Regions from separate parts of the Rubrivivax sp. JA1055 genome, predicted to be linked through region 1. Evidence: predicted binding sites of a transcription regulator. Region 1 holds the regulator's gene; the other holds the start of a gene.
What was found. The regulator sigma-54, encoded in region 1, starts transcription at its own class of promoters, with help from an activator protein. The targets are predictions, from matches to a motif close to TGGCANGNAANCTGCTTT.
Positions count from the first base shown of each region.

Region 2: the regulator sigma-54 is predicted to act here: its motif matches at 1,818-1,835, upstream of LOC65_RS15740 (DUF2126 domain-containing protein).

Region 1 is NZ_JAJKFP010000005.1:190,703-194,117, forward strand. It holds gene lptA (lipopolysaccharide transport periplasmic protein LptA) at 84-704, shown strand; gene lptB (LPS export ABC transporter ATP-binding protein) at 704-1,462, shown strand; gene LOC65_RS07600 (RNA polymerase factor sigma-54) at 1,473-2,975, shown strand; gene LOC65_RS07605 (class I SAM-dependent RNA methyltransferase) at 3,202-3,415, shown strand, end outside.
Region 2 is NZ_JAJKFP010000006.1:1,387,601-1,391,015, forward strand. It holds gene LOC65_RS15740 (DUF2126 domain-containing protein) at 1-1,786, opposite strand, end outside; gene LOC65_RS15745 (tetratricopeptide repeat protein) at 1,910-3,274, opposite strand; gene LOC65_RS15750 (DNA internalization-related competence protein ComEC/Rec2) at 3,288-3,415, opposite strand, start outside.

The DNA.
Region 1 (3,415 bases):
ATCGGCCTCGCAACGCGGGGCCCGCGAACCCTGTTCGACGGCACGAACTTGTGGCTAGAATGCTTGCAAGTTTCGTGCCGAAAATGACGCTCCGTTTCGCCCTCCTCCGCCGTGCCGCACCGCTGGTGCTGGCGCTGCTGTGCGCCGCCGCGGCCGCCGAGCGCGCCGACCGCGAGCGCCAGATGGTCGTCGAGGCCGACCGGCCGGGCTCGGTCGACCTGCAGCGCCAGCTCGTCGAGTTCAACGGCAACGTCGTCATCACCCAGGGCACGATGGTCATCCGCGCCGACCGCGTCGAGCTGCGCGAGACGGCCGACGGCTACCGCGCCGCCACCGCCATCGGCAGCGCCGGCCGCCCGGCGAGCTACCGCCAGAAGCGTGACGGCGTCGACGAGGTCGTCGAGGGCGTGGCCGACCGCATCGAGTACGACGGCCGCGCCGACACGCTGCGTTTCATCGGCAACGGCGCGGTGCGCCGGCTGCGCGGCGCGGTCGTCGCCGACGAGATCACCGGCTCGCAGATCGTCTGGGACAACACCGCCGAGACCTTCAGCGTCGCCGGCGGCGAGACGACCCGTGCCAACCCGAGCGGTCGCGTGCGCGCGGTGCTGAGCCCGCGCAGCGACAAGGCGGCCACGCCGCCGGCCGCGCCGGCCTCGGCCGCGCCGCTGGCGCCGGCGCGCTCGCTCGGGGGCCAGCGCTGATGGAAACCGCCGTCGCGGGCAGCCGGCTCGAAGCCGAGAACCTGCAGAAGAGCTACGGCCAGCGGCGCGTCGTCAAGGACGTGCACCTGTCGGTGGCCGCCGGCGAGGTCGTCGGCCTGCTCGGCCCCAACGGCGCCGGCAAGACCACCACCTTCTACATGGTCGTCGGCTTGGTGCGTGCCGACGCCGGCCAGATCCGCATCGACGGCCGCCCGGTCGAGCGCCTGCCGATCCACCAGCGATCGCGCCTGGGGCTGTCGTACCTGCCGCAGGAAGCGTCGATCTTCCGCAAGCTGACCGTCGAGGAGAACATCCGCGCCGTGCTCGAGCTGCAGCAGGGCCCGGACGGCCGGCCGCTGAAGCCGGCGCAGATCCAGGAGCTGCTGGACAAGCTGCTGCACGACCTGTCGATCGAGAAGCTGCGCGACTCGCCGGCGCCGGCGCTGTCCGGCGGCGAGCGCCGCCGCGTCGAGATCGCCCGGTCGCTGGCCACGCAGCCGCGTTTCATCCTGCTCGACGAGCCCTTTGCCGGCGTCGACCCGATCGCCGTCATCGAGATCCAGCGCATCATCGCCTTCCTCAAGTCGCGCGGCATCGGGGTGCTGATCACCGACCACAACGTGCGCGAGACGCTGGGCATCTGCGACCGCGCCTACATCATCAGCGAGGGCAGCGTGCTCACCGAAGGCACGCCGCAGGCGATCGTCGAGAACGCCGAGGTGCGCAAGGTCTACCTCGGCGAGCATTTCAAGATGTGACGCGCGGCCGATGAAGCCCTCCCTCCAAGTCCGCCTGTCGCAGCATCTGGCGCTGACGCCGCAGCTGCAGCAGTCGATCCGGCTGCTGCAGCTGTCGACGCTGGAGCGGCACCAGGAAGTCGAGCAGATGCTCGAGCAGAACCCGTTCCTGGAGATGGACGAGGACGCGGCGACACCGTTCGACGCGCCGGCCGAACGTGCCACCGTCGACCGCGTCGCCGAGCGTGACGACGGCGACGGTGCCGCCGAGCCGGCACCGGCCGAGGTCGACGCCGCCGAGTTCGGCACCACCGAACGCGACGACTGGGAGAACGGCACCGAGCGCGACGACTTCGACGGCATCCGCGAGACCCCGGCCGCGGCAGCGCCCGAAGGCGACGACGACCTCGACCCGCAGGAGCGCCGCGCCAGCGCCGGCACGCTGCAGGACCACCTGCGGCGCCAGATCGCCGGCATGCGGCTGTCGGCCGAGGACGCTGCGGCACTGCACGTGCTGATCGAGTCGCTGGACGACGACGGCTACCTCGCCGACCCGCTGGAGGACATCGCCGCGCGCCTGGCCGACATGCTGGACCTGGACGACGAGGAGCAGCGCGAGGCCCTGGCCGACCGCCTGCAGTGCGCGCTGCGCTGGCTGCAGAGCCTGGAGCCGACCGGCGTCGGCGCACGTTCGCTGTCCGAGTGCCTGGTGCTGCAACTGCGCACGACGCCGCGCTGCGAGGCGCGCGAGGTCGCGATCCGCATCTGCGAGCACTCGCTGGAGCTGCTGGCGCGGCGCGACGTGAAGAAGCTGACCGCCGCCACCGGCGCCGGCGAGGACCTGCTGCGCCAGGCGCAGGCACTGATCGTCGCCTGCGAGCCCAAGCCGGGGCGGCCGTTCGCGCCGGCCGAGTCGAACATCATCGTGCCCGACGTCATCGTCCAGAAGTCGGGGCGCGGCTTCAAGGTGCTGCTGAACCCGGACGTGATGCCCAAGCTGCGCATCAACGACCTCTACGCCCAGGCGATCCGCGGCCAGCGCAACGGCGCCGGCGGGCTGTCGTCGCGGCTGCAGGAGGCGCGCTGGTTCATGAAGAACATCCAGCAGCGTTTCGACACCATCCTGCGTGTGTCCAAGGCCATCGTCGAGCGCCAGAAGGGTTTCTTCACCCACGGCGCGATCGCGATGAAGCCGCTGGTGCTGCGCGAGATCGCCGACGAGCTGGGCCTGCACGAGAGCACGATCTCGCGCGTGACGACGGCCAAGTACATGGCCACGCCGCAGGGCACCTTCGAGCTGAAGTACTTCTTCGGCAGCTCGCTGAACACCGAGGCCGGCGGCAACGCGTCGAGCACCGCTGTGAGGGCGCTGATCCAGCAGCTCGTCTCGGCCGAGGACGCCAGCAAGCCGCTGTCGGACAGCCAGCTGTCGCAGATGCTCGAGGAGCAGGGCATCCAGGTCGCGCGCCGCACCGTCGCCAAGTACCGCGAGGCGCTGAAGATCGCGCCGGCCTCGCTGCGCCGGGCGATCTGACGCGACCACAGCCCAGGGTCAGGTCCCGCAGGACCTGACCCCGTCCTCCGCCGCGACGCGCCGCCGCCGCAGCTGAGGCAGCCCGGGCAGCCCGGGGTCAGGTCTTGCGAGACCTGACCCCGTCCTCCCGTCCTCCTGACCCCGTCCTCCGCGTCCTCCGCCACAACGCGCCGCCGCCGCCGCAGCTGGACTACAGTCCAGCGCTTTCGTCCGTCGCGCCGCCGTCATGACCGTCTCCCTGTTCCTTCCCTGCGCCGGTGGCGTCGAGCCGCTGCTGGCCGACGAGGCCGCCCGCATCACCGGCTGCCGCACCGAGGCCGTGCGCGGCGGCGTCTTCGTCGACGGCGACGCCCGCGCCGCGATGGCGCTGAACCTGGAAAGCCGGCTCGCCCAGCGTGTGCTGTGGCCGCTGATCGACGGCCCCTACCGCGACGAGCACG
Region 2 (3,415 bases), on a different contig from region 1:
GCCAGGCGACCGTGCCGCCTTCGGCGAAACCGCCGCCTTCGCGGTGCGCGTCCCAGCCGCGCGGCTGGGCGCGCACGCTGGCCGGCACCGGCAGCGGCGCCTGCGGCGCGAACGGGTCGGGCGCGAACGAGGCCGGCCGGTCGCCGGCTTCGGCCCAGGGCAGCGAATCGAGCGGCAGGCGCCAGCCCATCGGCGAGTCGCCGGGGATCAGGTAGAGGCGCTCGTCGCGCAGGAACCAGGGGCCGCTGATCCATTCCGGCCCCGCGGCGCCGGCGAACCACTCGCGGCGCAACGGCAAGGCGTAGCCGGTGACGGCATCCAGCCCGGCGCTGAAGACACGGCGCAGGCGCGCGCGCTCCAGCTCGTCGTCCAGGCGCGAGTCGAAGGGGTCGACGTTGCTCGGCAGCCGGCGCTCGCGCCAGAGGTAGTACCAGGCGTCTTCGTGGCCGGGCATCAGCCACTTCGGGTCCAGGCCCAGCCGGCGCGCCAGCGCGGCGCCGAAACGTTCGGCGTCGGCCACCGTGTAGGCGTGCGTGTCGCGCTCGTCGGCGAACAGCGAGGCGTCGTGCCAGCAGGGCTGGCCGTCGGCGCGCCAGGCGATCGTCAGCGCCCAGCGCGGCAGCTGCTCGCCGGGGTACCACTTGCCCTGGCCGAAGTGCAGGAAGCCGCCCTCGCCGTAGTGCGCGCGCAGCCGGTGCACGAGTTCGGTCGCCAGGCCGCGTTTGGTGGGGCCCAGCGCGTCGGTGTTCCATTCGGCGCCGTCGCGGTCGTCGACCGAGACGAAGGTCGGTTCGCCGCCCATCGTCAGTCGCACGTCGCCGAGTTCGAGCTCGCGGTCGACCGCATCGCCCAGCGCCAGCACGTCCCGCCACTGGTCCTCGGTGTAGGGCTTGGTGACTCGCGGCGACTCGTGCACCCGCGTGACCTGCATCGTGTGGCCGAAGGTCACCTCGCAGGCGTCGACCGCGCCGGAGACCGGCGCCGCCGTCGAAGGCTCGGGCGTGCAGGCCACCGGGATGTGGCCTTCGCCGGCCAGCAGGCCCGAGGTCGGGTCCAGGCCGATCCAGCCGGCGCCCGGCAGGTAGACCTCGCACCAGGCGTGCAGGTCGGTGAAGTCGGTCTCGGCGCCGCTCGGGCCGTCGAGCGACTTCAGGTCGGGCTTCAGCTGGATCAGGTAGCCGGAGACGAACCGCGCCGCCAGGCCGCAGTGGCGCAGCGCCTGCACCAGCAGCCAGCCGGTGTCGCGGCAGGAGCCGGACTTCCTGGCCAGCGTCTCTTCGGGCGTCTGCACGCCGGGCTCGAGGCGGATCAGGTAGCTGATGTCACGCTGCAGCCGGCGGTTGATCTCGACCAGGAAGTCGATCGTGCGCACGCGTTCGCGCGGGATGCTGGCGACGAACTCGGCGAACAGCGGCGTCGCCTCGTCGCGCGCCAGGTAGGGCGCGAGGTCGTGCGCCAGTTCGGGCGCGTAGGCGAACGGGAAGTGCTCGGCCTCGGGTTCGAGGAAGAAGTCGAACGGGTTGTAGACCGACATCTCGGCTACCAGGTCGACGGTGACCTTGAACTCGGTCGTCTTCTCCGGGAAGACGAGGCGCGCCAGGTGGTTGGCGAACGGGTCCTGCTGCCAGTTGACGAAGTGCTCGCCGGGCTCGATGCGCAGCGAGTACGAGACGATGGGCGTGCGGCAGTGCGGCGCCGGGCGCAGACGCACGACCTGCGGCGAGAGCCCGACGCGGCGGTCGTAGCGGTAGTGCGTGACGTGGTTCAGCGCGACGTGGATGGACACGGACGGAGCTCCTGCGGCGGGATGCCGCGGTGTTGCAAGTGCCGGGCCACGGATGCAGCACGCGGGCTGCGACGATGATGCCAGCGCGGCGATGACGGCCGCAGCGCGCCGCGCAAGCCGGCCTCAGATGGCGAGCGCGGCTTCGAGCTCGGCCTGCAGCTCGGCCACCGCGTCGGCCCAGCGGCCCGCCGCCGGACGGCGGAACAGCCGCATCACGCCCGGATACCAGGGCGTGTCGGCGCAGCCTTCGAGCCAGCGCCAGTCGACGTTGTAGTCGGGCAGCAGCAGCGCGCACGGCGTGCCCAGCGCGCCGGCCAGATGGGCGATGGCGGTGTCGACGCTGACGACGAGGTCCAGGTTCTCGATCAGCGCCGCGGTGTCGGCCAGGTCGGCGACGTCGGGCATCGGGTTCAGCAGCGCGAACGGCGGCGCCGCGGCCTCGTCCTCGCCGGCGCCCTTCTGCAGGCTGACGAGCTGCACGCCGGGCAGCATGGCCAGCGGCGCCAGTTCGGCCAGCGACGGCAGCGAACGGCAGGCGTCGGTCTCGAAGCGCGGGTTGCCGCGCCAGACCAGGCCGATGCGGCGGCGGCCGCCGGCGTCACCGAGCACGGCGCGCCAGCGGGCGACGCGGGCCGGGTCCGGGCGCAGATAGGGCAGCGCGGCCGGCACCGAGTCGACGCGCGTGCCGAAGTGCCACGGCAGGCTCATCGCCGGCGCCCACAGGTCCCAGTCGCCCGGCGCGACCTCGGCCGTCGGCGGCACGACGACGTCGACGCCGTCGGCACCGGCCAGCAGGCGGACCAGCGGCGCATAGGCCAGCACGCCGACACGCCCGGCACCGGCGGCCTTGGCAACGGCGGCATAACGCACGAACTGGATCATGTCGCCGAGACCGGCCTCGGCGCCGATGAGCAGCGAACGCCCGGCCAGCGGCTCGCCGGCCCAGCGCGGCAGCGGCAGCCGGGCGGCCAGCGTGTCGGACCAGCGGCGGCGCTCGAACAAGGCCCAGCCTTCGTCCCAGCAGCCCTGGCGCAGCCGCAGCGTCGCGAGGTTGAGCGCGGCGTCGACGTGGCCGGCGTCGAGCTCCAGCGCCCGCCGGTGGCAGCCTTCGGCCAGGCGCTCCAGGCCGGTGGCCGCGTAGAGCAGGCCCAGGTGCGTCCAGGCGGCGGCGGATGCCGGGTCCAGCGAGACCGCACGCGTCAGCGCGACCTCGGCGTCGAGCCGGCGCTTGCGCGTCAGCAGCAGCGTGCCGAGCAGGTTCCAGATCGGCGCCGCCTGCGGCGCCAGCGCCAGCGCGTCGCGGTAAGCGGCCTCGGCCTCGTCGGCGCGGCCGGCGCGTTCGAGCACCAGCGCGAGGTTGGCGTGCGCCTCGGCCAGCGTCGGCTGCCGCACGATCGCCTCGCGCAGCGCGGCCTCGGCGCCGGCCAGGTCGCCCGCTTCGAGGGCGCAGGTGCCCTGGGCGAACAAGGACTCGGCAGCGGCGGACACGGGTCAGGCGGGATCAGCGGGAGGAAGGCCGATGATGCCAGTAGCGGCGCGAGCGCTCGCGCTCGCAGTGCGCGCGGCCGTCGGCGGCCAGCGTCCACGCGCCGCATTCGTCGCTGCGCACCAGCACGATGCCGCGCTCGA